DNA from 4 places in the Sagittula sp. SSi028 genome. Region 1 is predicted to be linked to each of the others. Evidence: riboswitches for the same ligand, from Rfam matches in the RefSeq annotation. Region 1 holds a riboswitch; each other region holds the start of a gene.
The links. A riboswitch is a leader RNA that binds a small molecule or an ion and turns the genes downstream of it on or off. The one in region 1 is predicted to bind cobalamin.
Positions count from the first base shown of each region.

Region 2: linked by a shared signal. The riboswitch ahead of ACN5AZ_RS02175 (hypothetical protein) and the one ahead of bluB (5,6-dimethylbenzimidazole synthase) in region 1 are both predicted to bind cobalamin.
Region 3: linked by a shared signal. The riboswitch ahead of ACN5AZ_RS00115 (DUF4198 domain-containing protein) and the one ahead of bluB (5,6-dimethylbenzimidazole synthase) in region 1 are both predicted to bind cobalamin.
Region 4: linked by a shared signal. The riboswitch ahead of ACN5AZ_RS07440 (DUF1636 family protein) and the one ahead of bluB (5,6-dimethylbenzimidazole synthase) in region 1 are both predicted to bind cobalamin.

Region 1 covers NZ_JBLZNC010000005.1:244,563-252,119, forward strand. Annotated here, with positions in the region: gene ACN5AZ_RS11855 (rod shape-determining protein) at 1-405, opposite strand, end outside; gene ACN5AZ_RS11860 (GcvT family protein) at 725-3,229, shown strand; gene ACN5AZ_RS11865 (glutaredoxin family protein) at 3,320-3,589, shown strand; gene ACN5AZ_RS11870 (YtoQ family protein) at 3,661-4,110, shown strand; gene mscL (large conductance mechanosensitive channel protein MscL) at 4,309-4,734, shown strand; cobalamin riboswitch at 4,817-4,995, shown strand; gene bluB (5,6-dimethylbenzimidazole synthase) at 5,039-5,710, shown strand; gene ACN5AZ_RS11885 (GMC family oxidoreductase) at 5,718-7,304, opposite strand; gene ACN5AZ_RS11890 (Lrp/AsnC family transcriptional regulator) at 7,380-7,557, opposite strand, start outside.
Region 2 covers NZ_JBLZNC010000001.1:454,408-461,964, forward strand. Annotated here, with positions in the region: gene ACN5AZ_RS02150 (SspB family protein) at 1-175, opposite strand, end outside; gene ACN5AZ_RS02155 (DUF4345 family protein) at 266-622, opposite strand; RNA gene ssrA (transfer-messenger RNA) at 711-1,063, opposite strand; gene ACN5AZ_RS02165 (hypothetical protein) at 1,274-2,098, shown strand; gene ACN5AZ_RS02170 (replication-associated recombination protein A) at 2,166-3,461, shown strand; gene ACN5AZ_RS02175 (hypothetical protein) at 3,458-3,760, opposite strand; cobalamin riboswitch at 3,883-4,087, opposite strand; gene ACN5AZ_RS02180 (hypothetical protein) at 4,232-4,651, shown strand; gene ACN5AZ_RS02185 (MotA/TolQ/ExbB proton channel family protein) at 4,648-5,298, shown strand; gene ACN5AZ_RS02190 (ExbD/TolR family protein) at 5,291-5,665, shown strand; gene ACN5AZ_RS02195 (ExbD/TolR family protein) at 5,665-6,051, shown strand; gene ACN5AZ_RS02200 (TonB family protein) at 6,048-7,100, shown strand; gene ACN5AZ_RS02205 (DUF983 domain-containing protein) at 7,223-7,557, shown strand, end outside.
Region 3 covers NZ_JBLZNC010000001.1:20,341-27,897, forward strand. Annotated here, with positions in the region: gene cbiQ (cobalt ECF transporter T component CbiQ) at 1-68, opposite strand, end outside; gene ACN5AZ_RS00105 (cobalt ABC transporter permease) at 68-637, opposite strand; gene cbiM (cobalt transporter CbiM) at 634-1,245, opposite strand; gene ACN5AZ_RS00115 (DUF4198 domain-containing protein) at 1,252-2,037, opposite strand; cobalamin riboswitch at 2,167-2,367, opposite strand; gene dusA (tRNA dihydrouridine(20/20a) synthase DusA) at 2,632-3,651, shown strand; gene ACN5AZ_RS00125 (calcium-binding protein) at 3,882-5,285, shown strand; gene ACN5AZ_RS00130 (DUF1289 domain-containing protein) at 5,335-5,571, opposite strand; gene ruvX (Holliday junction resolvase RuvX) at 5,575-6,045, opposite strand; gene ccmI (c-type cytochrome biogenesis protein CcmI) at 6,042-7,271, opposite strand; gene ACN5AZ_RS00145 (sarcosine oxidase subunit beta family protein) at 7,445-7,557, shown strand, end outside.
Region 4 covers NZ_JBLZNC010000003.1:261,846-269,402, forward strand. Annotated here, with positions in the region: gene ACN5AZ_RS07425 (cobyric acid synthase) at 1-477, opposite strand, end outside; gene ACN5AZ_RS07430 (YrhK family protein) at 539-799, opposite strand; gene cobO (cob(I)yrinic acid a,c-diamide adenosyltransferase) at 876-1,499, opposite strand; cobalamin riboswitch at 1,535-1,757, shown strand; gene ACN5AZ_RS07440 (DUF1636 family protein) at 1,862-2,275, shown strand; gene cobW (cobalamin biosynthesis protein CobW) at 2,279-3,331, shown strand; gene cobN (cobaltochelatase subunit CobN) at 3,378-6,677, shown strand; gene ACN5AZ_RS07455 (cobalamin biosynthesis protein CobG) at 6,674-7,557, shown strand, end outside.

The DNA.
Region 1 (7,557 bases):
GCGCGCGCCTGCAGACAACACCGACTGGCGGATCGCCCGCTTTTCCACAGGTGTCGCACCATGGGGGACGCAGACGATGATTTTGGGTTTCGAGAAGGTGGACCGGCGGTGCACCTTACGAATGAATTCCTTGATCATGGCTTCGGCGGTGTCGAAGTCGGCAATCACGCCTTCGCGCATGGGGCGGATCGCTTCGATCGAACCGGGGGTCCGGCCCAGCATCAGTTTGGCGTCCTCACCCACGGCGAGCACTTTTTTCTGACCGTCCTTGATGTGGTATGCGACCACCGAAGGTTCGGAAAGCACGACGCCCTTTCCCTTAACGTAGACCAGCGTGTTCGCGGTCCCAAGGTCGATGGCCATGTCCGAAGAGAACATGCCCAAGAGTCCATCCATGCCAAACATTCTTTACTGCCTCATTGCGCCGACCGCGCCCAAAGACCCAATGCCTGCGCGCCTATTGCCTGAAGGGGCCGCGACTCCGTCAGGGGTGCGACCGCGCTTCTTATAGGCGCGGGATGCGGCAGGCGAAAGAGGCACAGCCCGTCAAATCAGCGGGGAATTGCCGCAAGATGGCGCGACGCAGGGTGATTTCAATGCAACGGCTGTGAAATGATGCGCGCGGCTGTCGGTTTTGTGCAATCGAAGGTCGGGCGCGCCCCGCGCCGGATTGCAGGTCCGCTATGAAGGATGGGAACAAGATCCAAAGCCGGAGCGTCGTCCGATGAAAACCCATGTCAAAGCCCTTGTCGTCGGTGGTGGCGCCGTCGGCACATCCATTGCCTATCATCTGGCCCGCGCGGGCTGGCAGGATGTGATGCTGCTCGAACGCGACGAGCTGACATCGGGGTCCACATGGCATGCGGCGGGCCTGCTGCCCTATTTCAACATGTCCTATGCGACGACCCACATCCACGACTACTCCATCAAGTTTTACAAAACGCTGGAAGAAGAGACCGGACTGGATGCGGGCTTTTTCGTGGTGGGCAACCTGCGCATGGCCCAGACCGACGAACGGATGGACGAATACCGCGTCTATGCGACCACGGCGGAAACCTGCGGTGTGCCGTATGAATGGATGACCCCGGCGCAGATTTCCGAACGCTGGCCGCTGATCCGCACCGACGATCTGAAGGGGGCGATCTATCACCCCACGGATGGCTACATCAATCCGGCGGATGTGACGATGGCCATGGCCAAGGGCGCCCGCCAGCGCGGCGTGACCATTGAGCGCAAATGGCAGGTCGACGGCTACGAATGGACCGGCTCTGAATGGCGCGTGACCGTCACCAAGATGGTTGAGAAGGGGGGCAACCTTGTCCCCTCGGACGAGCAGCAGGTGATCACAGCGGAGCATGTGGTGACCGCCACCGGCAACCACGCGCAGCGCACCGCCCAGCTTTTGGGGATTAAGATCCCCGCCATCCCTGTTGAGCACCAGTTCATTGTCACCGAACCCGACCCCGAGCTGGTGAAATACCGTGAAACCAATGAACAGCATCCGGTGATCCGCGACGCGGACGCCAAGTGGTACGTGCGCGAGGAGCGCGGCGGCTGGATCCTTGGGCCTTATGAACGCAATGCGCCCGCGCGCTTCCAATACGGTGTGCCCGACAGCTTCCGCGCGGATCTTTTCCCGCTGGATCTGGAACGCATCGAAGAAGAATACATGTCGATGATCCATCGTCTGCCGTCCTCGGAGACCGTGGGACTGAAGGACGATTTCAACGGCCCGATCTGCTACACTCCCGACGGCAACCCGCTGATCGGCCCCGCGCCCGGTCTGCGCAATATGTGGCTGGCCGAAGGGTTCTCGTTCGGCATCACCGCCGCGGGCGGCGCGGGCTACTACCTTGCGCAGATGATGGTCGAAGGCGAGGCCGAGATCGATATGGCGAGCCTTGACCCCAAGCGCTACGGCGATTGGCAGACCGTCGATTGGGCCGTGGCCAAGAACGAAGAGGCGTATGAGCACGTCTACATCCTGCACCATCCGGATGAGGAACGCCCGGCGGCCCGCCCCTTGCGCACCTCGCCTGCCTATGACCGGCAGGCGAAACTGGGCGCGCAATTCGGCATGGTCGGCGGCTGGGAGCGGCCCAACTACTACGGCCCGCTGGATGCGCCAGAGAATTTTGACCACGACGCGCGGTCCTTCCGGCGCGGCGGCTGGTGGCAATACGCGGTGGACGAGGCGAAGGCCGTGCGCGAAGGCGTCGGCCTGATCGACGCGACCGCATTCGCCAAACACACGGTCAAAGGGCCGGGTGCGACCGAATTCCTCGACCAGTTCACCTGCAACAAGCTGCCCAAAGTGGGCCGCATTAACCTGACCTATGCGCTGACGTCCAAGGGGACGACCCGCACCGAATACACCATCGTCCGCAATGGCGAGAACAACTACTATCTGGTGTCGGCGGGGGCGTGGGCGGCCTATGACGGCGACTTCCTGCAAAAGGCCGCCGAAGATTTCATGGAGGCCACCGGCAAGCTGGTCATCGTGCAGGATGTGACCACGCAGTGGGGCGTCTTTGCCATCGCAGGGCCGAAATCGCGCGACGTGCTGAAGAAGCTGATCCGCGATGCCGATCCGGACACCGCGCTGTCGAACAAACGCTTCCCGTGGCTGTCGGCGCGTCAGATCGAACTGGGTATGGTGCCGGTCAATGCGATCCGCGTGGCCTATACGGGCGAGCTGGGCTGGGAGTTGCACCACCCGATCGAGATGCAAAACCACCTGTGGGATCATTTGATGGCGGCGGGTGCGGAATTTGGGATGAAACCCGTGGGCGCGCGGGCGCAGAACTGGCTGCGACAGGAAAAATCCTACCGCGCCTTTGGCAACGAACTGGGCCGTGACGCGACACCGGCAGAGGCCGACCTGCCGCGCTTTATCGATCTGTCCAAGGACTTCGCGGGCAAAGCGGCGATGGAGGCGACAGGCATCCGGTCGAAATGCTGCACACTGCTGATCGACGGGCCATCGGATGCGGACCCTTGGGGCCGCGAGGCGCTGTATACGCCCGAGGGCGAGCGGGTGGGTCGCCTGACGTCGGGCGGCTATTCGGTGGCCTTCGAAAAATCCATCGGCATGGGGTATGTGAAACCCGAACTGGCGGTCGAAGGCACCAAGCTGAAGGTCAAGATCCTCGACGAATTGTGGGACGCAGTCGTCACGTGCGACAGCCCCTATGATCCGAAAAACGCGACCATCCGTTTGGACGGCTAAGCCGCGCCATTGGCGCAAACGTGATGGGGCGGGGCTTGCGCAGGCAGGCCCCGTTTTCGATCTATAAGGCGGACATAAAAGGATACGATCATGCCCAAAGCCGTTTTGCACCGGATGGAATTGCCCAAATACACCTGCAGCTACGGCATCGCCGCCCGCGATCTGCTGCGCAAAGAGGGCTTTGAGATCGAGGAGCACGTTCTGCGGACCCGCGCGGCGACGGATGCCTTCAAGGACAAACACCACGTGGCCACCACGCCGTTGATCTTTATCGACGGGGTGAAAATCGGCGGCTACACCGATTTGCGCGCGCATCTGAAGGCGCAGAAACCCAAGGGCAAACGGTTCTGGCAGCGGTAACTGCGGTTGCATCGCGGGGATGGCGGGCTACACCTGTCGCAACCAAGGCCAAAGCCGCAAGGAGCAAAGACATGACGCTGAACGTATACCTGTCCGGAGAAATCCACACCGATTGGCGCGAGCAGATCACCACGGGTGCACAGGGGCTGGACATCGCGTTTGGCGCGCCGGTGACAGATCACGCGGCCAGCGATGACTGCGGCGTAGCCATCCTTGGCGCCGAGGACAAGAAATTCTGGCACGACCGTCTGGGCGCGCAGGTGAACGCCATCCGCACCCGCAAGGGTATCGAAGACGCGGATGTGGTCGTTGTGCGCTTTGGTGACAAGTACAAGCAATGGAACGCCGCCTTTGACGCGGGCATGGCGGCCGCGCTGGGCAAATCGCTGATCATCCTGCAGCCCGAGGAACATGATCACGCGCTCAAGGAAGTGGACGCCGCCGCCCTTGCCGTCGCCCGCACACCCCAGCAGGTGGTTCAGATCCTTGAATACGTCCTGACCGGCGCGCTGCCGCAGTAAACACGGGCCGTGCCTGCCTGTGACATCCACCTGCAGGCATCATTCAACAGTCTCTAAATTGACGCAGTTGCGGGCGGAGGGAAACTCCGCCTGCTTTTCCCACGGGATTTTTCCCGCGAAGCTGCGATACATTGCCTCACGTGGAAAATAACAAGTCCGATCCGGTGCCAAGCCGGGCGGGAACGTGGGGAAAGTAACGTGCTCAACGAATTCAAAGACTTTATCGCCAAAGGCAATGTCATGGACATGGCCGTGGGTATTATCATCGGTGCGGCGTTCACCGCCATCGTGACATCGCTGGTGGGCGATATCATCAACCCGATCATCGCGCTGTTCACCGGCGGCATCGATTTCAGCGGCTGGTTCTACTCGCTGAACGGTGAAACCTATGCCTCGATCACGGCGGCCGAAGAAGCCGGTGCCCCGATCTTTGCAATTGGCCGTTTCGTTATGGCGATCATTAACTTCCTGATCATCGCTTTTGTGGTCTTTATGCTGGTCAAGATGGTCAACCGCGTCAAAGCCGCCGCCGAAAAGCCCGACGATGTGGCACCCGAAGTGCCCAGCGGCCCGTCGGAACTGGATGTCCTGCTGGAAATCCGTGACAGCCTGAAGACGCGCTAAACCCGCGTCTGCGTAACAAGTGACTGTGTAGTGTAGTCAGTGTTGACCCCGTGGCATGGATTGCCTCGGGGTCTTTTATTTGGCATCTCATGAGGTGTCAGGTGCCCCCGCATGCGGGGGAGAATCGGGAAGCCGGTGGGAAACCGGCGCGGGCCCGCCGCTGTAACGGGGACGGACAGACACAGGCCACTGGGCAACCGGGAAGGCGTCTGTCACGGAGGATCCGAAGCCAGAAGACCGGCCTGACGGCATGGCCTTGCGTCTGGACCACGCAAGGCGCTGGCCTTTGGGAGGGACCCCCGCGATGTCTTTGGACAGACCCGCGCCTGTGACGGCGCGTATATTTGACGATGCCGAACGACAGGCTGTCTACGATGTGATCGCGCACCGCCGCGATGTCCGGAATGAATTCCTGCCCGACCCGATAGACCCGCAGGTCTTGCGCCGCATCCTGATGGCAGCGCACCGCGCGCCGTCTGTGGGCTTGTCGCAGCCGTGGGATTTCATCCTAGTGCGGGATGCGGACACCCGCGCCCGGGTGCACACAGCCTTTGCCCGCGCCAATACCGAAGCGCAGGGAATGTTCCCGCCGGAACGCCGGTCGGAGTATGCCGCGCTAAAGCTGGAGGGCATCGAGCAGGCCCCGCTGAATATCGTCGTCACCTGTGATCGTGCGCGCGGGGGCGAGGTTGTGCTTGGCCGCACGCACCAGCGCGATATGGATCTGTATTCCACGGTTTGCGCGGTGCAGAACCTATGGCTGGCCGCCCGCGCCGAAGGCATCGGCGTCGGTTGGGTCAGCATCTTTGACGAGGCCGAGCTGCGCCCGCTGTTCCATCTGCCCGACCATGTGGAGATCGTGGCCTATCTTTGCGTCGGGCATGTGCGCGATCTGTTTGACGGGCCAGAGCTTGCCGCGCGCGGCTGGGCGCGACAGGCGTCTTTGGATGACCACATCCGCGAGGAACGCTGGTAGGGGGCGATCACTCGGTCAGGATCATATCAGCGGCCTTTTCGGCAATCATGATCGTGGGGGAGTTCGTGTTGCCGGACACGATCCGCGGCATCACGCTGGCGTCGATGACCCGCAGGTTGCCGACGCTGCGCATACGCATCTGTGCATCCAGTGGTGCGGTATCGTCAGCCCCCATGCGCACTGTCCCAACGGGATGAAAGATCGTGGTGCCCACGTCGCCCGCAGCTTGGGCCAGCTCGGCCTCGGTCTGGTAGGTGAGGCCGGGTTTGATTTCTTGCGGGGCGTATTTCGCCAGCGCCGCCTGCCCCATGATCCGGCGGGTCAGACGGATGGCATCGGCGGCAACGCGGCGGTCCCCCTCGGTCGACAGATAGTTCGGCGCGATACGCGGCGCGTCGCGGTAATCCCCCGATCGCAGTCGCACGCTGCCCCGGCTTTCGGGGCGCAGGTTGCAGACCGAGGCCGTCAACGCAGGATAGTCATGCAGCGGTTGGCCAAACGCCTCCAGCGACAGCGGTTGCACGTGGTATTCCAGATCCGCGCTGGCCAACCCCTCGCGCGAGTGGGCAAAGGCCCCAAGCTGCGATGGTGCCATCGACATCGGCCCACGCCGCCGGAACATATAGTCCATGCCGATCAGCCCCTTGCCCCAAAGCGACCCGGCCAGAGTGTTCAGCGTTTTCGCGCCGGTCAGACGCCATGAGCAACGCAGCTGCAAATGGTCCTGCAGGTTGCCACCAACATCGGGCACATCATAAAGCGGCGCAATGCCGTGCTCAGCCAGATGGTCTGCCGGACCGATGCCGGAGAGTTGCAGGATCTGCGGCGATCCGATGGCACCGGCGCACAGCAAGACCTCGGAGGCGCAGCGCAGCTCATGCGTCTTGCCCCCTTGGTCGACGATGACACCCACGGCACGGCCTTCTTCGATCATCAGCCGTTTGACATGACAGTGTGCCTCGACCCGCAACAGCCCCTCGGGGGCGCCTCGCAGAAAGGCCTTGGCGGCGTTCATCCGCCAGCCTTTGCGTTGGTTGACGCGGAAATAGGCGACGCCCTCGTTATCGCCAGTGTTGAAATCATCGGTGCGGGGAATGCCCGTGGCTTCGGCGGCCGCAATCCAGTCGTCCAGCACATCCCAATGCAGCCGTTGGTTTTCCACCCGCCACGGGCCACCTGCGCCGTGGAAATCCGACGGGCCATCGACGTAGTCTTCGGACTTTTTGAAATAGGGCAGAACGTCATCCCAGCCCCAGCCGGTCAGCCCCATCTGGCGCCAGCCGTCGTAATCCGCCGCCTGACCGCGCAGATACAGCATGCCGTTGATCGACGAACAGCCGCCCAGCACCTTGCCGCGTGGATACAGCAGGCTGCGCCCGTTCAGACCGGCCTCGGCTTCGGTTTTGAAGCACCAGTCGGTGCGCGGGTTGTTGATGCAATACAGATATCCCATCGGGATGTGCACCCAGTGGTAGTTGTCACGGCCACCGGCCTCCAGCAGCAGCACCCGCCGTCCCGCATCCGCCAACCTGCGCGCCACAACACAGCCCGCGCTGCCTGCGCCCACGACGATATGATCCCAAGTGCCTTGCATCGGGTGCGCCTCCTCCTCCTGACGTCGGGGGAGTAAAGCCGCAGATCGCCCATGGCTCAAGAGCGGTTTGCGCAATCAGACGGGCAGGGCGGTGGTCTTGAACACGGTGCGCAACGCAAAGGAGGACTGCATCTGCGCCACACCGGGCAGGCGCGTCAGGTATTGGCGGTGGATGCGGGCAAAATCCTCTGTGTCCTCGGCCACGACCTTCAGGATGTAATCCGCTGTGCCCGCCATCAGGTGACATTCCAGA
Region 2 (7,557 bases), on a different contig from region 1:
GATAGCGGTCGGTGAGCCAGTCTGCGATATCGACCTCCGGGTGGTGGGTGTCGAAAGTGATGAAGAAGTGGTGATCGCCCGGCAATCCATTCTGCGCCACATCGGTGAGCACTTCGTGGATCAGACCGCGCATGGCGCGGTGCATCAGTTTGCCGTAATCGATACTGTCGGACATGTTCGGACCTTTAATTGCTTGGCGTCACCATATTGGATTTGACACAGAACAAAAGGCCCGAAACGCAAGGCTCGCGGCGGGAAAGGGTGATCACGCGGGCCAGTTTGCCCAGATCAGCCAGATTGCGGGCAGTGCTTCCAGTGCGAACCACGCCAGCGCTTTGGGCTGGGGCGGTGCGTCGCGCAGCATCGACAGCGTCCGACCGGTCGCCGCACCCGCATAGGCCACGCCGAGCATGGCGTAGGCCCAGCCCGCGCCGGTGACCAGACAGACCACGCCCACAGCGACAAACAACCCACCGGCGGAGGCGCGCAGCTCGGACAGGCCCATGGTGGTATCACCGACCTTTAGGTCCAGCGCATCTGCGGCATAGCGTGGCGCAATGAACCCGATGGCCCCAAAGGCAATGGTCATCAGGGCGATTAAAATGTTGATGATCTCGGTCATGTGGCTCTCCGCTTTGACCAGCAGATAGCGGGCCGGTCGCGCAGATCAACGCGGCCAGAGCGGGTTGGTTCATCACGATGAGGGGGGAAGTGCAGGTTTCTGTTGCCAGGTACCTGCGAACCCCGCCTTACGCGGCTAGGCGCAAGGACTTAAGATTTCGATTCCTCGAACTGCTTACGCAGCCAGAGCAACCGGAGCACGATTGTCGTTTGCAATTGTACTTTTTGAACCGATAACGGTGGTATCTCACCGAAGCAAAGCTACATCTTTACGCGTTCGTCGATCCTATTTCGGCCCCATGATCCCGCAAACGACGAGATATATGGTGGAGCCGCCGGGTACCGCCCCCGGGTCCGATCCGTTTATTACATGCGCGTTTATGCCCATAGTCCCCGAAGGGACAGGATTGATATAGGCGGGGGCAGCGGGAATGCCAAGGGGGTGCATGGGGATTTTATTGCGCAATGAAGGTCTGGTTGATGTGCTAGCTTTGCTGAGAGTTGTAACCAATTGTTAACGAATAAGAATGCAGTGAGGTCGCGGGCGGCGAGGCGACTGGGGGAGACTTTTTCTGTGCGCACAGCTCAGCTTCCCCCTGTAACCGCCTAATTTACATGTTTATTCATCAAATTTCACGCCAGAGGTCACGTCATGGTCGCAGAGCTTTGCATTCACACTTTGTCTACGGGGATATCTCGGAGCCTGTGGCAAGGCGATCTGCATCTTGAAGCACCGAACTGGTCGCCGGATGGCCGCAGCCTGATTGTGAACGGGGACGGGCGGCTTTACCGTTTCGATCTAGACACCGAAGCGCTGACACAGATCGATACCGGACGGCATGACCGGTTGAACAATGACCACGGCCCGTCGCCGGACGGGACAAAAATTGCCTTTTGTGACAAGGTGGATACCGGCAAATCCTGCATCTACACATTGACGCTGGACAAAGGCTCCGTGGACCGGATCACGCCGAATGTTCCAAGCTGGTTTCACGCCTGGTCGCCGGATGGGCGCCGCATGACCTATACCGCCGTGCGTGACGGGCAGTTCGGGATCTTCACTTGCGCCGCCGATGGACGGGACGAGCGCTGTCTCGTCACATCGGCCCATCACTATGACGGACCGGATTACACCCCCGATGGGGCGTGGATCTGGTTCAACAGCGCGCGCGGCGGGCCCGCCTCGGACCTGTGGCGCATCCGCACTGACGGGACTGGCCTGCAACAGATGACGCACAGCGACCGCGTCGAATGGTTTCCCCATCCAAGCCCCGATGGCGCTCATGTGCTGTACCTCAGCTATCCCGAAGGGACCCAAGGTCACCCGTTCGGCATGGACGTCGAACTGCGGCTGATGCCGGCGCAGGGCGGTGCCCCCGTGACAATAGAAAAACTGTATGGTGGGCAGGGCAGCCTGAACGTGCCGTGCTGGGCACCTGATGGTCACGCCTTCGCCTATATGCGGTATCACCGCTGATCCGCTTCCCATTGTGGGCCACGGCCGCTTTGCGATAGACAGGCGGCACAACCACAGGAGCCGCTGAATGGATCTTTTCGATGCCGCACCGTCGGACCGTCGCCGACCTTTGGCGGATGTGCTGCGCCCGACCACATTGGACGAGGTGATCGGGCAGACCGCGCTGGTGGCCGAAGGGTCGATCCTGCGGCGGCGTGTGGCGGCGGATGCGGTGGGCAGCGTGCTGCTGTACGGCCCGCCGGGCATTGGCAAGACCTCGATCGCGCGCGCCATCGGCAATATGCTGGGCAAGGAGTTCCGCGTGTTGCACGCCGCCGGTGTCCGTGTGCAGGACATTCGCAAGATCGCGGACGAGGCGCGCATTCGCCCGATCCTGATGTTCGTCGACGAGGTGCACCGCCTGTCCGCCACCCAAGCCGACGACCTGCTGACCATTTGCGAGGAAGGCACCACGGATTTCATAGGCGCGACCACGGAAAATCCCTATCACGCCATTCCCAAGGCGTTGATTTCGCGGTCTCAGGTGCTCAAGCTCGAACCGCTGACGCTGGAGGATATGGTGCAGGTGGTGCGGCGCGGTTTGGCGCATCTGTCCGCGCAAGGCATTGATATCGCGCTGACCGAGGCGCAGATCACCCTGATCGCCGGACGGTCGGGCGGCGACGCGCGACGCGCGCTGACCACCTTGGAAAGCCTGTCCATCGGTCATACGGGTGCGGTCACAGAGGCGATGATCGAAGAGGTCTATGCCGCAGCGCCGGTCAATTTCGACCGCACGGGGGATCAGCATTACGACATCACCTCGGCCTTTATCAAATCCATGCGCGGCTCTGATCCCGATGCCACTTTGTACTGGCTGGCGGTGCTGGTGCATGCAGGGGAAGACCCGCGCTTTATCGCGCGGCGCATCATGATCCACGCGTCGGAGGACATCGGGCTGGCCGACAACACCGCGCTGCAAACCGCCGTTGCCGCCGCCGAGGCGGTGGAGCGTGTGGGCTATCCGGAGGCGCAGATCATTCTGGCCCATGCGGCGCTACATATTGCCCGCGCGCCCAAATCAAACGCCGCCTGTCGCGGGATCGGGGCTGCGCTGTCCTATGTGCGCAGCCACCCGCAACTGTCGGTGCCCTTGCATCTGCGCGACGCCCATTATGCGGGGGCCAAGGCCTTGGGGCACAGCGGATACCGCTTTCCGCATAAGGACCCGCGTGGCTGGGTCGAGCAGACCTATGTGGAGGGCGTGCCGCGCGGCGCGTTCTACCAAAGCGATGCCCGCGATGCGGCAACCTTTGAAAAACGCGCCGATGCCCATTGGGAAAGCGTCACAGGCCAGCCCGCGCCGCGCACCTTTGACGACTAAAGCTGCAGCCGCCGTGCCCGCGCCCCGCCACGCCGTTTGGGCGCGGTTTTGACCATAGGCAACGGGCGGAGCGGCTGCTGAATCGACAGCGACAGCAGGCGGCAAAACACAGCCACCGCTGGCGAGGCCGGGGCCAATGGACGCGCAACTGCCCGCGCGCGCCGTGCCTCGGCAAGGTAGTCGGCGCAGGCGGGCAGGGCGCCCAGCCATTGCATATACCCCATCTGCCCCAGATCACGCGCCTGATCCGGAGGCAGCACCCCCACATCGAGTTTCGTCAATGTTTGTTCCAACTGCATCGCGCCCTCCGCGCCAAGAACGGGGGGCCACGAAGATGCTTCAGGCAAGCCGAACCGTGGTCAGCCACCGTCGCAATCCGTTGGGCCACCCGCCCGAACATCAAAATTGCTGCACCCGATGCGACGCATGAGGTGGAGATGGCAGGTCTCCTGACTTGCGGGTCGTTGCGCGTCCGAACCTTCCCGGACCGATGGTCCAGTGGTTGTCTCGGGGCGCTCGCCGCTTACAGTTGCGGGGGCAGTTGCGGCATTGGCCCGTTGGGCCGCACCACATTCCCTTTTCAGCCCGCCCCTGAAGGGCAAGGCACCATCGCGGCAACTCTGCCACGGTCGCACAAACCTGTCCAGCGCCGCATATCCGAGCGTTTTAATAAACTAACCTTGACGCCCGCCACAGGGCTGGTATGCGCGTATCCATGTAGCAAGCATGCAATGCCAGCCACCTCATCAATATTCCGACCGGAGGACGCCATGGCCCTGCGCATGACGCTTGCTGGGTTTGCCTGTCTTTGCGCCACTTCGCTGGCCGCCCAAGAGGACGCCACAGGCAAGCTGACCATTGAACTGAACGCCGCCACCTCTGAGGAGGCGGGCTGCAAGATGAGCTTTCTCATTCTCAACGGCCATGACACGGCCATCGATCAGGCGGTGTTCGAAACCGTGCTGTTTGACGCCGAGGGCGGCGTTGACCGTCTGACGCTGTTCGATTTCGGCGCATTGCCGCCGCTGCGCCCGCGCGTGCGTCAATTCGTGGTGGGCCAGACCAGCTGCGAGGATCTGGGGCAAGTGCTGTTCAACGGGGCGCAAACCTGCAGCGCCGAAGGCGACGCGGATCTGTGCACCGATGGCCTGTCCGTGTCGTCACGCATCGGGATCGAGGTGTTGGGATGATGGATCTGGTGGTGAATACCTACACGCGGATCGCTGATCTGGGCGGGCCGGTTGTGGTTTTGCTCTGCGCGCTGTCGGTCGTGGTGCTGGCGGTTGTTCTGTATAAACTGTGGCAGTTTGCGTCCGCAGGCGTGGGCCGTCACCGCGAATTGGGCGCGGCGGTGGCCGCTTGGGATCAGGGCGACTGCACCGCCGCGCGCGCGCATCTGGGCCGCTCGCGCAGCTATCTGGCCCCTGTGGTCGATATGGCCATGACAGGGCAGACCGATGGCGCACGGCTGGAGGCCGAGGCCGAAACCCGCTTTGCGCGGTTGGAGCGCGGCTTTCGCCTGTTGGACAGCGTGGCGCAGTTGGCCCCGCTGCTGGGTCTGTTCGGGACCGTTCTGGGCATGATCTCGGCCTTTCAGGCATTGCAAGAGGCCGGAAGCCAGGTCGATCCGTCCATTCTGGCCGGCGGCATCTGGGTCGCACTGCTGACCACTGCGGTTGGTCTTGCGGTGGCCATGCCCACATCCGTTGTGCTCAGCTGGTTCGAGGCACGTATGGACAAAGAGCGTGTTCTGGCCGGGCAGGCGCTGCGGGCGGTGCTGTCGCCGTCGGGTCAGCGGGTGGCGGCAGATGTCCCGACCGGGGCCGTCCATGCGTAAGCGCACGGCCCGCCGCAAGCTGTCGATGACCTCGTTGATCGATGTCATCTTTTTGCTGCTGCTGTTTTTCATGCTGTCCTCGACCTTTTCCAAATTCGCGGAGGTCGAGCTGGCAGCGGGCGGCGCGGGGGCTGCGACTAGCGATCCGACGCAAAAGCCGGTTTTCTTGCGGCTGGGGGCCGAGGCGCTGGATCTCAATGGCCGCGCTGTGGCCTTGGACGAGCTGGCGCAGGGCTTGGCCGACTACCCCGAGCCGATGGTCCTTGTCTCCCTGCGCGAAGGCGTCACGGCCCAGCGGCTGACCGATCTTTTGGTGGCGCTGCGCGGCGTCGAGGGCGCGCGCGTCACGGTACTGGAGCAATCGTAATGCGACGCAAACCTGCACGCAGCAAGGGCGAGCCGACCACCGCCTTGATCAACATCGTGTTCCTGATGCTGATCTTTTTTCTGGTGGCGGGCACCTTGGCCGCGCCGCTGGATCAGGACCTGACGCTGGTGGACACGCGCGATCTGGAACAGACCCCGCCTGCCACGGCCTTGGTCATTCATGCGGACGGGCGGCTGACCTATCGCGGCGAGGATATGGCCGACGCTGCCGCCTATATCACGCGGCTCAGCCCCGACGATCTGGCACGGGTTCGGCTGGTGCCGGACCGTGAGCTGCCTGCGTCGGATCTGGTGCGGCTGGGCCGCGATCTGCGCAAGGCGGGGGCAGAGACCGTCGTCGTCGTCACCGAACGGGGGCTGGAATGAGACAGACGCCTATGATTGCCACCTCGCGCCCGATGAAGCTGGCGGCCGTGCTACTGGCGGCCAGCGCGAATGCGGCGCTGGCGGTGGCCTTGCTGCGCGAACCCGCCGTGTTGGAAGAGGGCGCCCCCGGCAGCAGCGAAGTGCGGCTGGGCAGCGCCTTTGAGGATCTGGTGGCCGGCACCACCACGGCAGAGCCGACAGAGAGCACCGCTGAGCCTGTGACCGCCACGCCGGTCGCACCTTTGGCAGAGCCGAACACAGCGCAGCCCACGCCACCCGAGACCGCGCAGCCGACAGATCCCGTGACGCCGGAACCGACACCTCCGGCCCCCGCAGAGCAGGCGCAGCCGGTCCAGCCGGTGGAAACGCCGCCGGTTGCAGCACTGTTGGTGCCCGTCGACCCGCAGGGCGTGGTGCCCATCGCGCCGACGCCGCCCGAAACCGTCACGGCGCAGACTGCCAAGCCCGTCACGCCAGAGGCTGCAACGCCCGACACGGTGGTCAGCGGCGCGGCGCCAGATGCGGCATCGGTTGAACGTTCGTTGCGCCCGCCCACCGCGCGCAGCAAAGCCTTCGAACAGGCGGCGAAACCGAAGGCAGAGGCCTTCGAGGACGCCAAACAGGCACAACAGCGGGCGAAGGCCCCGGCACCGCGCGCCAAACCCACACCAGCCCGTCAGGGCAACAGCGACCGCAATGCGCGTGCGGGCGCGTCGAGCGGGTCACAGCAGGCCACGTCGCGGTCGAGCGGATCGGGCGGACGCCAACAGCAGGCCCAAGGCAATGCGGCGGCCAGCAACTATCCCGGCGTGGTCCGCTCTTGTGTCTTTGGCAAGGCGCGGGTGCGCGGGTCAAGCGGGTCGGGCACGGTGCATGTGTCCTTTACCGTCTCTGGCAATGGCAGCATCGGCGGTGTTGGCGTCAGCCGGTCCTCGGGCAACGGCTCGGCCGATCGTGCGGCGGTTCAGGCCGTGCGCGGGGTGCGTCGTTGTCCCGCGCCGCCAGCGGGGGCACAGCGCAGCTTTTCCCTGCGCATCGACGTCCGTTAAAACGGGCGCGGTGGGCGCAAAAGTGCCGCACCTCGCGCGAATTGACGCGCGGGGGCAAAATCTCCAGATGTAGTGCAAGTGTGGGACGCATATCGCGCCCCATGGGCTACAGGAGCGATCCGATGACTGACGCCGCTGAAAAGGAACTGACGCGCGCCGCGATGAAAAATGGCGCCAAGTCGCGCTGCCCGCGCTGTGGCGAGGGGCATTTGTTTCGCAGCTACCTGAAGGTCGCGGCCTCTTGCGATCACTGCGGTCTGGATCTGACGCCGCAACGCGCCGATGACGGGCCCGCCTATATTACCATTCTGATCGTCTGCCATATCGCGGGGGTTGCGTTGCATCTGATGCACAAACCCTTTGCGGACAATCCCTTGATGCTGGCGTTGATCATCAGCGCCGGTTCGGTGGCCTTGTCGCTGGCGATGCTGCCCCCGATCAAGGGGGCGATTGTAGG
Region 3 (7,557 bases), on a different contig from region 1:
AGCCCGCTGTGGCGCGGGGTGGCCACATGGGACAGGGTCGCCTCGGCATTGCCCAGAACATGCGCCATCAGCCGTCCACCTTGCGCCGTGCGGCGATGTAGAAGCCCAGACCGAACAGGCCAAAGATATAGCCGATGCCGCCCAATATGGTTTGCAGATCGTTGCGCTCCTTATAGGCCGCGATTTCACGCCGCAGGGGACGGATTTCCGCGCGCACGGCCTCGGCCACGGCGCGGGTTTGCGCCTCGGTCAGCGGGGCCGCGTCGGCGGTTTGGAGGGGAGAGGCCGTTTGCACGGGCGTGACCGGGACCGGCTGCCCCAGAATGGCGGCGACCTCTTCGGCGGGCATGATCACCTCTGCCACATGGCCTGCGCCCAGATCGGCATAGAACCTGTGGGCGGTTGCCTCGGTGGGCCGGAAGGTGAAAAACCCGTCAGCGTCGGTCACGGTCTCGCCCAGAACGCGCCCGTCAGGGGTGGTAACGGCCACAGGGGTGTCGGCGGCCATGGTCCCGTTGGAAAAGCCCAGTTCGCCCTCGATCACGTCGCCAGAGGCAAAGACCCCGGCGATGACTTTATGGGCCAAGGCGGGCAGGGGCGCGCAAGACAGCAGGGCAATCAGAGCGATATGTTTCAAACGCTGACCTCGCGGGCGAAAAGCTCTGGCTTGACCTTGCGGCTGAGAAGCACGGCAAAGCCTGTCAGCGCCGCCTCGATCACCATGACGGGAATATGCGCCACAAAGACCAGACGCGCGGCGGGCAGGAATTCATCCCCCGACAGTGCCAGCGACAGCGCCACCATCGCGGTGGTCACCGCAATGGCACATGCCCCGCCAAGCGCGCCCCAGACCGCGCCCTGCACTGCTGTGCCCCGTCCGATCAGACGGCCAAACAGCAGCCCGACCAGAACGGCAGGCAAGGCAATGTTGACCGCGTTCACCCCCAGAACCGTCAGCCCGCCAAAGCCGAAGAACACCGTTTGCAGCAACAGCCCGACAAACAACGCCGGAAAGGCGGCCCAGCCCAGCAGCAGCCCCGCCAGCCCGTTCAGCACAAGATGCACAGAGGACGGACCAATCGGCACATGGATCAAAGAGGCCACAAAGAAAGATGCCGACAGAACCCCGGCTGTGGGAATGCGTTCCAGATCTAGGGCGCGCAGCCCCACGGCCACGCCACCTGCGGCGGCAAGTGCGCCCGCGATCACCACCGGATTGGACAGGGCTCCGTCGACGATGTGCATTCCGCGTTACTCCATGTCCCAGGCGCGGATCCAGATGACCGCATCCTGGCTTAGGTCTTTGCCCTCGTATTCGGTCTCTGGGCCCGATCCCAGCGCGGCAAAGCCCCAGTGACCGGCCTTCGGCACACCAAAGCTGAAATACCCGTTCGCATCAGAGATCGCCACGACAGATCCGCCGGGCATAGGCGACACGGTCGGCTGGGACGCAGCGGAACTGTCCATGTCCGGCTCGGCGGCCATGTATTCGATCTCGATCTCGGCACCGGCAACGGGCTGGCCTTGCGACAAAACCTGACCCGTAAAGGTGGAGCCCGCGATCACATTATAGGGTTTGTTCAACGGCAGGATCTCTGTCGGCAGGCCGACAGGCTGATCCCAATCGGTGGGTAGTTGGTTGCGGTTCAAAAAGGCCTTGGTGAACTGCTGGATGTAGATGTCTTCGGACGCCTCGTAGTAGGGCTGCGGCTCTGTCACCAGCACGTAGTCGCCGGACCGTTTCACCGGCACATGGCCCAGAAAAGCAGAGGCTTCGTTGTCCGCGCCTTGAAAGGTGATCGGCTCCAACCCCGGCAAAAGATCGGTCTTCTCGCCGTTGTGGATCATGTAGAACGCCTGCGGCAGGGCAAGCTCCATCACATGGCCGTTTTCAAACGGATGCCAAAACACCAGTTTGACCGGCACGTCGCCGGGCCGTTCGATCAGGGTGTCCGTCGTGTATTCCAGCAGGAAATGCGCCTGCGCAGTTGCGGGCAGGGCGGCGGCGAGCAGACCCGCCAAGGCAAAGTGTTTCACGTCCAAGTCCTTGTTCCGGCGTGCCATCCCCGGCACGCATGCGTGAACGACATCAGGGGACCTCAGACACATCCTGCCTGCAACGGCAGTCGTATCCGGCGCGCACCCCGACGCCAACGATACCCCCGTTTCCACAGGGGGCTATCCGGCAGGTCTCCTGACTTGCGGGTCGACGCATTTGGCTGGCCTTCCCGGGTGTGACCCAGTGGCATGTCAGCCGTGCTCGCCGCTTACAGTTGCGGGGGCAGTTGCCGCATTGGCCCAACGGGCCGCACGGCATTCCCTATTGCTTTCGGGGGTGAACCCGAAACCGGACATGCGACACCTTTGCCAGATGCGCGGCCTGTGGGTCAACAACAGATCAGCGATTTTGCCGCAGCGGCGCCGGTTTGGGATGCCAGTGGCGCTACGCTTTCGCAAGCGGTCATGACATGTTAGGCGGGGCCTCCTATGTACTAGGGCGGGGCCTAGGGCGGGGCCGCGCGGTTCCCTTGATGATTGGGCGCATCTGTCCGGGATGCACGAATGCGAATGGTTGCATTTGCCCCTGAATGCGAGGCAATACCGCCGCCATATTCAAGGATGACGGGTCAGATGACCAAGCACGCAGATCAAACCAAACCGATGTCGGCTAACATCCAACGCGCCGCTCGCCTCTCCGTCGCACCCATGATGGATTGGACCGATCGGCATTGCCGGTATTTTCATCGGCTGATGTCGCGCAACACGTTGTTGTACACCGAGATGGTGACCGCGCCTGCATTGGTGCGGGGGGGGGCGTTGCACCTGCTGGACTACAGCCCGCAGGAGCATCCCATCGCCTTGCAGCTTGGGGGGTCTGATCCGCAAGAGCTGGCGCAGGCGGCGCGTTTGGGGGCGCAGGCCGGTTATGACGAGATCAACCTGAACTGCGGCTGTCCGTCGGATCGGGTGCAGTCGGGGACTTTTGGTGCGATCCTGATGCAGCATCCGCAAACGGTGGTCGATTGCGTCACCGCGATGCAGGACGCCGTGGATGTCGAGGTGACCGTCAAATGCCGCATTGGCGTGGATGATCAAACGCCTGAGGATGTCTTGCCCGATTTCCTGTCCCGCCTGCAGGCAGTGGGTTGCCAGCGGGTGACGGTGCATGCGCGCAAGGCGTGGCTACAGGGACTGTCGCCCAAGGAAAACCGCGATATTCCACCGCTCGATTACGATCTGGTGCGGCGCATGAAGGCCGAATTCCCTGCCATGCATTTGTCGATCAACGGCGGGATCACCACGTTGGCGCAGACGCAAGCGTTTCTGGATGATGGATTGGATGGCGTCATGATCGGCCGTGCGGCCTATCACCAGCCATGGGATGTGCTGGGAGGGGCGGACAGCCTGTGGGGGGAGGCGCCCGCGCAAAGCCGCGCCGAGATCGTGGCTGGCATGCTGCCCTATATCTCGGATCATATTGCGCAGGGCGGACGTCTGCATCAGGTCACGCGGCATATGTTGGGCCTGTTCGCAGGCCAGCCTGGTGCGCGCAAATGGCGCCAGATCTTGTCGACGCAGGCCCAAGGGCCGGATGCGCGGATCGATGTGCTTGAGACCGCGCTGCAAGCGGTCCTGCAAGAGGCGGCGTAGTCGAATCAAATCCACGTGCAGATTGTTTTTTCGCACCCATGCGAAACAATCCTTGAGTAACCTTTGATATTGTCGCCGCTTTTGACGGCGCAATGGCGCTTGCACCGACGTCAGACAGAAAACACTGGTAGAATGTACAGTTTTAGGCAAAACTTTGACAACGTTGCCTTACTTTTGCCGTGGGTTACTATTCGGGGGACTGTTTAATGCTACTTTTGACTTTGCTGCCAATGATGCTGTTGGCTAGCATCGGGGACCTGTGGGACGGGTCCGATGATGACAACGACGACGATGACGGTCTGCCGGATCAGGGTCCTGATCTGGATATGCCCGACGTCGGAGATGACGTTATCGATGATGGCGGCGAGGATACGGTTGACGATGGTGATGTCGTCGACGAAAACCCGATCCCGGACTTGCCTGTTGAGGAAGAAGAGGACGCGCCGCTTCCGGGCGAACTGGTCTTTGGCACGGACGCCGACGATTTTGTCGAGCTGACCGATGGCTCAGACCGGTACAACGGTCTTGAAGGCGATGACATCATCAATGGCGCCTCTGGCGCCGACAGGCTGGATGGCAACATCGGCAATGACACGGTTGTGGCCGGGCCCGGTGATGACTTTGTCTATGGCGGCGAAGGCAACGATGAACTCTACGGCAACGGCGGCGACGATACGCTGCAAGGCAATGCCGGAAACGATGTGCTGTTTGGCAACCTTGGCGAAGACAAGCTGGTCGGCGGCGACGGCAACGATGCGCTGAGCGGTGGATCGAATGACGACAAACTGGTCGGGGATGCCGGTCAGGATACGCTGGACGGCGGTGACGGCAACGATGTGCTGAAAGCGGGCGAAGGCTCTGACCTGCTGCTGGGCGGGGCAGGTGACGACACGCTAGAGGCCGACGAAGGCAATGATACGCTGGACGGCGGGCTTGGCGCCGACGTGATGCTGGGCGGTGACGGATCGGATATGATCGACGGCGGCGACGGCAACGACACCATTGTCACAGGTGAAGGCAACGATACCGTGCTGGCAGGTGCTGGTGCGGACAGCGTAGAGGTCGCAGGCGGCACGAACATCGTCGACACGGGCGAGGGCGAGGATCTGGTCGTTATCACCGACGGCAACGGAGAGATCTTTACAGGCGCGGACAGCGACATCGTGGCCATCACCGGCAATGCCGAGGACCCGGATTCGGTGTCTTACGCGATCGATCTTGGCGCGGGCGATGACATCTTTGGCGGCATTGATGCAGCGGCAACCGTCGAAGGTGGCGAGGGCAACGACACGCTGGTTGGCGATGGCGAGCTGAACGGCGGGGCCGGCGACGACTTGCTGGGCGGCAGTGCCATCATGACCGGCGGCGAGGGTGTGGACACCTTTGTGGCCGACAGCTCGACCGAAAGCAGCATCACCGATTTTGTCAGCGGCGAGGATCTGATTGTCATTCAGGTCCCGGACGAGGATCTGGCAGCGGCGTCGACCACGATCACCGCGCAACCCGACGGCACCTTTGTGGTGCAGGCGGTTTTGGCCGATGACACCGTGATTGCCACCATCACCTCGGCGGCTTTGGTCGTGGACGCGGATGTGGCGCTGCAAGGGGTAAGCGGGACCTTTGCCTCGGCCTAATGTGCCAATGTCATGGTATCTAAACGCGTCGCAGGGTCTGCGGCGCGTTTTACGTTTGTGGTGGGGTGGTTCGGGCCGCGCGCCCGCCGCGGCGTTTGCGCAAGGCGGCACGGCGGTCGGGCAGGGCGTCCATAATGGCGCGCCGCGCCGCGCTGTCCATCTGCGACCATTCCGTGATCTCGGGCAGGCTGCGCAGACAGCCGGTGCAGATCTGTTCGCGCGGATGGATCACGCAGATCTTGATGCAGGGACTTTCGATCTCGTCACGTTTCCAGACATCGTCCATGGCTTATCCCCGCAGAAAGCGCAGCCGGTCCAGCACGCCTTGCAGAATGTAAGAGGCGGCCACGTGATCGATGACCTCGGCGCGGCGCGCGCGTGATGTGTCCGCCTCAAGCAGGGCACGTTCTGCGGCGACGGTCGACAGCCGTTCGTCCCAGAACCCGATGGGCAGATCGTGGCGCGGGGCAAGGTTGCGCGCAAAGGCGCGGGTCGATTGGCAACGCGGCCCTTCGGTGCCGTCCATGTTGCGTGGCAACCCCAGAACAATGCCGGTGACGGTCCGGTCGGCAATGATGGCGGCCAGCCGATCCGCGTCGAGGCTGAATTTCTTGCGTTTCACGGTCTCCAGCGGCGTGGCAACCCCGCGCAACCCGTCCGAGACCGCAACCCCGATGGTTTTTGTGCCCAGATCCAGCCCCATCAGCGCGCCACTCGGCGGCAGGGCTGCGGCAAACTCTTCGATGGTGTCGTAGATCATTCGGTCAATCCTGCCTGTCGGGCCGCCGCACGCAGCGTGTCCAATGCGTCTTCGTTTGTGGCAAAGACCTGCTGCGCCTCTGTCCAGATGGCACCGGCTTGGTCGGTATCGCCCAGAACCGCAAGCGAAGAAATCAGCCGCGCCCAATCCTGCGGGCTGCCGCCGGTGGTGGCCAGCCGGTTCGACAGTTGCGACACCATCCCGCGGATCATCTCCTCGCGGTCTTCCTCGGACAAGTCAGAGGCCGCTTCGATATCCTCGGCGGTGGGGCCGCGCGGCGCGGCGTCCAGAGGTGGCAGGCTGTAGCGGTGCTGGCCCGCCCTCATGGCCATCTCCTCGATCTGGGCGCGCAGCGGCGCGACCCATGGGTCGTCAGGGCTGCTGTCCGCCAGCAGCGTATCCCACATGCGAAAGCCGATGTCGGGCCGTCCGGTCTGTGCCATCATCAGCCCGCCGTAGAATCGCGCCACCCCATTGGTCGCATCAAGTCGCAGCGCCTGTTCAAGGGCCGCCTGCGCCTCGGGCGAGACATAGCCACCGGCGGCAAGAACCATCATATCGGCGAGATCGGCGTAATCCTTGGCGGTGGCATTGTCGCCCTTGAGGCGGACCACATTGTCCAATGCGGTATAGGCCGCCTTGTAATTGCCTAATGCGGCCTCGGACCGTGCCAGCAGAACCTGCCCCTGTAGATCGTCGGGGCGGTCCTGTGTTGCGCTGCGCAGCCGGTCCACAAGGGCGAGGTATTCCTCATCCGCAGTCACCTTCGGCGCGGCGGGCAGGTTTGCCTCTGCCTCCGCCTGCGATCCGCGATCCTGCAACACGCGCTGCGCGGTCGCCAGCCGGTCCTGCAAGGGCATATCGCGATAGCCCGGCGCGCCCAGACCCAAGTACAACCAGAACCCGCCGCCCAGAACCACGGCGGCAATCGCCCCCGCCATCGCATAGCTCGCGATGCGGGGCTGCGCACCGCCCCCATCCTGCGCGCGCACCTTTGCATCGGCGGCCAGCAAGCGGCGCGAAATCTCGACCCGCAGGCGCTCTGCCTCTTCGGGATCGATCTTTCCGCGCGCCGCATCCGCATCCACTTCGGACAATTGGTCGCGGTAGACCTGCAGATCAAAGGCCTCTGCCGGGCCGGTTTCGCGCTGTCCGGCCACCACGGCATAGCCCATGCCCGCTGCAACAACCACGGCCACAGCCCCTGTCAGGATCCAGAACAGCATAACGCCCCCATTTCATTCGTCCGTGTCGATCTAGTTATTCCCTCCGCCGCATGAAAGAGCAAATGCCCCCTCTGCCACCCCATGTCGCAACTGCGCGGCATTATGACGGTTGCATGTCGCCCCGTTGCCGGTTTGGGTGCGAAAAACGGCGAAACGTTTGCGGGAATCGAGACATGAAAAGATATTCGGCCTTTGCCATCGTCCGCGAAGCTTTGTTCAGCGACCACAAGGGGTGGGAACGCGCCTGGCGCAAGGCCCAGCCGAAATCACGCTATGACGTTGTGAT
Region 4 (7,557 bases), on a different contig from region 1:
CACGGGCAGCGCCGCGGCCTCGGCAAAGCCCATGTTGGCAATGTCACCGGCGCGCAGATTGACCTCCGCCGGAGAGCCCGCGCCTTCGACAATCACCAGATCATGCTGCGCTTTCAGGCGGTGGAAGCTGTCCATCACATGCGCCATCAGCTGCGGCTTCAGTGCTGCGTAATCGCGCGCGCGCACTGTGGCCAGACGCTTGCCCTGCACGATCACCTGACTGCCCACATCGGTTTCCGGTTTCAGCAGGACGGGGTTCATATCCACCACAGGCTCCAGCCCGCAGGCCCGCGCCTGCAAGGCCTGCGCCCGCCCGATCTCGCCCCCGTCAGCGGTCACGGCGGCGTTGTTGGACATGTTCTGCGGCTTGAAGGGGGCGACCGACAAACCGCGCCTGCGCGCCGCGCGACACAGGCCCGCCACCAGCACCGATTTGCCCACGTTGGACCCGGTCCCCTGCATCATCAAAGCTGGCATGGCGCGCCCCTCCCGTCATCAATCCGAGCGGTGATACGCCCGCTCGCCCGCAACAACAAGATCAGCCATCATCCCCGGGCAGGGGCAGTTGCGCCAGATGATATTCGCGGGCAAAGCGCGAGGCGGGCTTGGCCACAAACAGGGCCGAGCCGATCACGAACAACCATGTGGCCACGGTCTGCGTGCTGTCCCAGAAAAACAGAACCGACCCCACAAGAAACGCGAGCCCCGCAAGAAAATCGACCGTGGTGTAAAGCCGTTCGTAAAAGCCATAGACCTCCTGGTGCTTTGGCGTGGCGTCGTGCAGATCGGTGTTGAACATGGGGCGGCCTCTCGTCTGTGTCGCGACAAAGCTAGCCCGTGACGGTTCACGGGCCAGCGCGCCGCATCAAAGCGGCTTAAAACTCCACACCTTTTTGTGCTTTGATCCCGTCGCGGAAGGGGTGTTTGACCAATGTCATCTCGGTCACCAGATCGGCGGCTTCGATCAGTTCGGGTTTGGCGTTGCGCCCGGTCAGGCAGACATGGGTCATCTCGGGCTTTTGATGCAGCAGGAAATCGACCACCTCGTCGATGTCGAGATAATCATAACGCAGCGCGATGTTGATCTCATCGAGCAGCACGAACCGGATCTCGGGATCAAGGATCTGTTGCTTGGCGATCTCCCAGCCCTTTTGCGCGGCGGCGATGTCGCGCTCCTTGTCCTGCGTCTCCCAGGTGAAGCCCTCGCCGGAGATAAAGAACCGGCATTCTTTGGCGAAACGGGTGCGGATCATCTCGGCCTCGCCGGTGACCCAGTTGCCCTTGATGAATTGCACCACGGCGCAGGGCATATCGTGGGCGATACACCGCAGGATCATGCCAAACCCGCTGGAGGATTTGCCCTTGCCCGGTCCGGTATGGACCATGATCAGGCCTTTTTCCTCGGTCTTGGTGGCCATCATGCGGTCGCGCGCGGCCTTGATCTTTTTCATCTTCTCGGCGTGGCGGGCGGCGTCGGCCTCTGTCACATCCTTTGTCATGGCGCGTCCTTTCCTTGACAAGAGCCGGTGTTCCGGCGCATCTGCCTTTTGCTGGTGCCTGTCTCTAACAGGTGAAAAGGGAATGTGCAGCCTCGATACGCGGGGTCAAGCACAGCCGCCCCCGCGACCGTGACCGGAAAGGGTCCGAACCACTGATGCCCGCGACGCGGCGTCGGGAAGGTCGGGCACCGTTTCGGCCTTGATCCCAAGGCCGTTGTTCCGCAAGCCGGGAGACCTGCCAGCCGCCGTGACACGGGCACGGGCAATTGCAACCGGGCGGGGTGATCCGGGGGAGCATGCGGGGCCGTTTTCGCAATGGCCAGCAATCCCCTTGCCGCGCGCCGACAACGAATGAGGACGCCATGACCGACACGGTCATCGAAGCCGCCAAGGACGCAGAGAACCGCGCCACAGCGCCTGTCGAACTGCTGGTCTGTGTGAAATGCCGCGGCCAGTCCGAGGTGCCCGCCGACGACCGCCGCCCCGGGCAGGCGTTGTATGATGCGCTGACGGGCGGTGATATCCCCGCAGGCGTGCGCGTGACGGCGGTGGAATGCCTGCAAAACTGCGAGGCCGGCTGCACTGTGGCCTTGCGGGGCGGGGACCGCTGGACCTACGTTTATGGCAATCTCGACGACGCGGCCCATGCGCCGATGCTGCTGGACGGCGCGGCGCGCTATCACGCGACGACGGACGGGCTGATCCCGTGGCGCGAACGTCCCGACCATTTCAAGCGCAACTGTGTGGCGCGTATTCCCCCTGCGACAAAGGACTGACCCATGACCGATCTTGCAAAACTGCCTGTCACCGTGATCACGGGCTTTCTGGGCTCCGGCAAGACCACGCTGGTGCGCCATCTGATGCAGAACCCGGGCGGCAAGCGTCTGGCGGTGGTTGTCAATGAATTCGGCGATGCGGGCGTGGACGGCGACATCCTGAAATCCTGCGCCATCCCCGATTGCCCTGCCGAGAACATCATGGAGCTGGCGAACGGCTGCATCTGTTGCACCGTGGCCGATGACTTTATTCCCACCATCGAGGCGCTGATGGCGCTGGACCCGCGCCCCGAACATATCCTGATCGAAACCTCCGGTCTGGCGCTGCCCAAACCGCTGCTGAAGGCGTTCGACTGGCCCGATATCCGCTCCAAGATCACGGTGGACGGCGTGATTGCGCTGGCTGACGCCGAGGCCGTGGCCGCCGGTCGCTTTGCCCCCGATGTGGCGGCGGTGGACGCACAGCGCATCGCCGATGACAGCATCGATCATGAAACCCCGCTGTCCGAGGTGTTCGAGGATCAGATCTCCTGCGCCGACATTATCCTGCTGACCAAGCCTGATCTCGCCGGGCCAGAGGGCGTGGCGCGTGCTAAAGAGATCATCGCAGCCGAGGCCCCCCGCCCGCTGCCCGTGGTCGAAGTCGCCGAGGGCGTGGTGGACCCGCGCGTGATCCTCGGGCTTGAAGCGGCGGCAGAGGATGACATGGACGCCCGCCCCAGCCATCACGACGGCCACCACGATCACGAACATGACGATTTCGATTCCATCGTGGTCGAGCTGCCCGAACAACAAAGCCCCGAGGCGCTGGTGACGGCGATCGAACGGCTCGCCAACGAGCTCAACATCCTGCGGGTCAAGGGCTACGCCAGCGTGCAGGGCAAGCCGATGCGCCTGTTGGTGCAGGCGGTGGGGGCGCGGGTGCGCCACCAATACGACCGCCCCTGGGCCAAGGACGAGCCGCGCCGCAGCCGCGTTGTGGTGATCGGGGAGCATGACGACATCAAGGTCGCCGAAATCCACGCCATCCTCGGGGCAGAAACCGCGCCTGCGTAGGGTGGGTTTTCAACCCACCTGCCGCCGAGGTTGCTAAGGGCATCCCATGCACGTCATCTTTCGCGAAAGCCACGGGCTCGAAGAGACCGACACACCACAGGATCTGGGGCAGACGCCCGCGGATCTTGTGGTGCTGTCCTTCTCTGACAGTGATCTGGGGGCCTTTGCCGAGGGCTGGCGGCGCGGGGGTGGCCCGGACGGCCGCATGCCCACGCTGCGGCTGGCCAATCTGGCGGCGTTGAAACATCCGCTCTCCGTCGACACCTACATCGAACAGACGCTTGCGGGTGCAAAGGGCATCCTGATCCGGCTGATCGGCGGGGTGCCTTACTGGTCCTACGGCCTGCAGCAGGTGTTTGCGCTGGCGCAGGCGCGTGGCATGGCTCTCGCGGTGCTGCCCGCCGACGGGCGCGAGGATACGCGTCTGGACGACTTTTCCACCCTGCCCAAATCCACCCTGCGTCGGCTGCAGCATCTGTGCGACAGCGGCGGCACCGTGGCGGCACAGGCGGCCTTGGCGCAGCTTGCGCTGGCGGCGGGGCTGTATGCGGGGCCGGTGATGGGGGCCAAATCCCTGCCACCGCATGGCGTCTGGTCTCCGGACACAGGCGCGGTGCTGCCGGATCTTGGAGCACAGGATGCCGCGACCGATCAACCCGTGGCGCTGGTGTTCTACCGCTCCTATCTTGTGGCGGCGGATCTGGACCCGATCCGCGCCTTGGCCGCCGAGTTCACCGCTCGGGGCCATGCGGTGCACTGTTTCTTTGTCCCCTCGCTCAAGGCGCCTGAATCCGCCTGTTGGCTTTACGGCCAGCTCACCGCGCTGCAACCGGCGGCGATCCTGAACGCCACGGCGTTCTCCGGCAAGGGCGCGGATGGCACCACGCCGCTGGATGCGGTGGATGCGCCGGTCTTCCAATGCACGCTGGCGACCTCCACCCGCAGCGCCTGGGCCGAGGCAGAGCGCGGCCTGTCGCCCGCAGACCTCGCCATGCATGTTGTCCTGCCAGAGGTCGACGGATCACTGGCGGGTGATGTGGTATCCTTCAAAGAGCCGGGCACGCGCGACCCGCATCTGCAATTCGCCCGCTTTGCCCATCGCGCCGACCCCGCGCAGGTGGCGGCCCTGGCCGACCGCGTTTGCGCGCGGCTTGCACTGGCCAAGCAGCCGGTTCCCCAGCGGCGCGTCGCGCTGGTCTTGTCGACCTATCCGGGCAAGGACTGGAACATGGGCCATGCGGTGGGGCTGGATGCACCGGCCTCCGCGCTGGCCATCCTGTCCGACCTGCGCGCGGCGGGCTATGACGTGGGTGCCGCGCCCGATGATCTGCCGACCGCATTGCTGGCGCGCGATCTGCGCTGGCCACTGGCGGACTACCGCACAGCCTTGGCCCGGCTGCCAGAGCGTCTGCGCGCCGATCTGCAGGCCGCTTGGGGCGCGCCCGAAGACGACGCACTGGTGCAGGACGGGGCCTTTGCCTTTGCCGCGCTGCAAACGGGGCAGGCCATCGTGGCCTTGCAACCCGAACGCGGCACACCGGCCACGCGTGACGACGACTACCACGACGTCAGCCGCGTGCCCTGCCACGGCTATGTGGCGTTTTATCTGTGGCTGCAGCAACAGGCCGATGCGCTTGTCCATGTGGGCGCGCATGGCACGCTGGAATGGCTGCCGGGCAAATCCGTGGCCCTGTCACCGGACTGTTGGCCGCGCGTGCTGACCGGCGACATGCCGGTGCTTTATCCCTTTATCGTCAATGACCCGGGCGAGGCGGCGCAGGCAAAGCGGCGGCTGGGCGCGCTGGCGCTGGGCCATGTGCCGCCGCCTTTGGTGCAATCGGGCACACCGGACCGGCTGGCCACGCTGGAATCGCTTCTGGACGAATTTTCCAACGCCGACGGGCTGGACCCACGCCGCCGCGACCGCCTGCAAAGCGCCATCCGCGACGAGGCGCAGGCGTTGGGCGTCGAGGACGATCTGGGGCTGGAGCGCGCCACCTCCACCGCCGAGGCGATCACCCGCATCGACCGCTTTGTCTGTGACGTCAAGGAAAGCCAGTTCGGCGAGGGGCTGCACATCTGGGGCCGCACCGAAGGCAGCACCCTGCCGCAGGCCGAGGCCAGCGCCGCAGGCGAACGTCAGTCCATTCTCGACGCGCTCGATGGGCGCCGGATTGCGCCGGGGCCGTCGGGCTCGCCCTATCGCGGACGGCGCGACGTGCTGCCCACGGGGCGCAACCTGTTCACCACCGACCCCCGCTCGGTGCCCACCCGCGCCGCCTACGCCCAAGGCGTCACATTGGCCGAAGAGCTGGTCCGCCGCCACCTGCAGGACGAGGGCGACTGGCCGCGCGCGCTGATCGTGGATCTCTGGGGTTCGCAGACCATGCGCACAGCGGGCGAGGAATTTGCCATGGCGCTGCATCTTCTGGGGGTGCGCCCGATCTGGGACACAGGGTCGGAGCGCGTCTCGGGGATCGAGGTGCTGCCGATTGCGGAACTCGACCGTCCGCGCGTCGATGTGACCTTGCGCGTCTCTGGCCTGTTTCGCGATGTCTTTCCGGTGCTGTCCACGCTGTTTTCACAGGCGGTGCGGGCACTGGCCCAGCGTGACGAGGCTGCGGACTGGAACCCGTTTGCAGGGCGCGCCGATTTGGCCCGTGTCTACGGACCCGCGCCGGAATCCTACGGTCTGGGCATGGGCGCCACCGCCGAGGATTACAGCGACGCCGGTCGTGCGGCCGCGGGCGAGGCATGGCTGCGCGCCTCGTCCTATGCGCTGGACGGCGATGCGGTCACGGCGGATGCCGCGGGGATCCGCGCGCGCGTGGCCGATGCGGACAGCTTTGTGCATTTGCACGACCTGCCGGAAACCGATCTGCTGCTGGCGGCGGATTTCGCCGCACATGAGGGGGGCTTTGCCGCAGCGCAGGCGATCACCGGCGGGCGGGCCGCGCTCTACCATCTCGACAATGCGGACCCCGCCAACCCGCGCGCCTGCAGCCTGCCCGAGGAAATCGCCCGCGTCGTGCGCGCCCGCGCCACCAATCCGCGCTGGCTGGCGGGAATGAAACCGCACGGCTTTCGCGGCGCTGCGGAAATTGCGGCCACGCTGGATCACATGGCGGCCTTCGCGCATCTGGCGCGTGTGGTGCCGGGGCATCTGTTTGATGCCTATCACGACGCCACGCTGGGCGATCCTGACGTGGCGGCCTTTTTGCGCGACGCCAACCCGCAGGCCTATGCGGCGATGCAAGACCGCTTTAAGGAACTGATGCGGGCAGGGCTGTGGGTGACACGACGCAATTCCATCCTTGCCAGCCTCGAAGAGGAGCAAGGCGCATGAGCACAGACCACAGACGCGGCTGGTGCCCGGGGGCGCTGCGCCCTATGGCCTCGGGCGACGGGCTGGTGGTGCGGGTGCGGCCCCGTCTGGCCCGGCTGACCGCGCCGCAGGTGCTGCGCCTGTGCGCCTTGGCGGACCGGTTGGGCGACGGCGGTCTGGAGATGACGAACCGCGCCAACCTGCAGATCTACGGAGTGCGCGCCGAGGACCACGGCCAGATGCTGGAGGCCTTGGCCGATGTGGGGCTGCTGGATGCGGACGCCACGCTGGAAAGCCGCCGCAACGTGTTGGTCGCGCCCGACTGGCTGGATCAGGACGATCTGACACCACGTTTGACCCAGGACCTGTACGCGCGGCTGTCCGAGTTGCCCGATCTGCCCGCCAAAGTGGGCTTTGCCGTGGATCTGGGGGATGCGCCCGTGCTGGGACAGGATCCGGCGGACATCCGGCTGGAACGCAGCGCCGACGGGCTGATCCTGCGCGCCGATGGCGCCACCACGGGCCGCCCCGTGACCGAAGACTGCGCCATCGACCGCCTGATCGAGCTTGCGCATCTCTTTGCCGCCACACGGCAGGCCGACCAGCGCCGGGTGCGCGCCTGGGTCGCCGCCGGTGGCCTGCCGCAGGACTGGCAGGGGCATGCGCCCCGTCCGGCCGCATCCCGCCCCGCCGTCGGCGGGCAGGGGGCCTTCGGCGCGCCCTTTGGCCGGATCGAAGCGGTGGATCTGGTGTCCCTGATGATGCACAGCGGCGCCAGCGCCCTGCGCATCACCCCGTGGCGGATCTGTCTGGTCGAGGGCAACTGCCCCGAAACGCACCCCGGATTTATCACCGATCCCGATGATCCGCTGCTGACCACCAGCGCCTGCCGTGGCGCGCC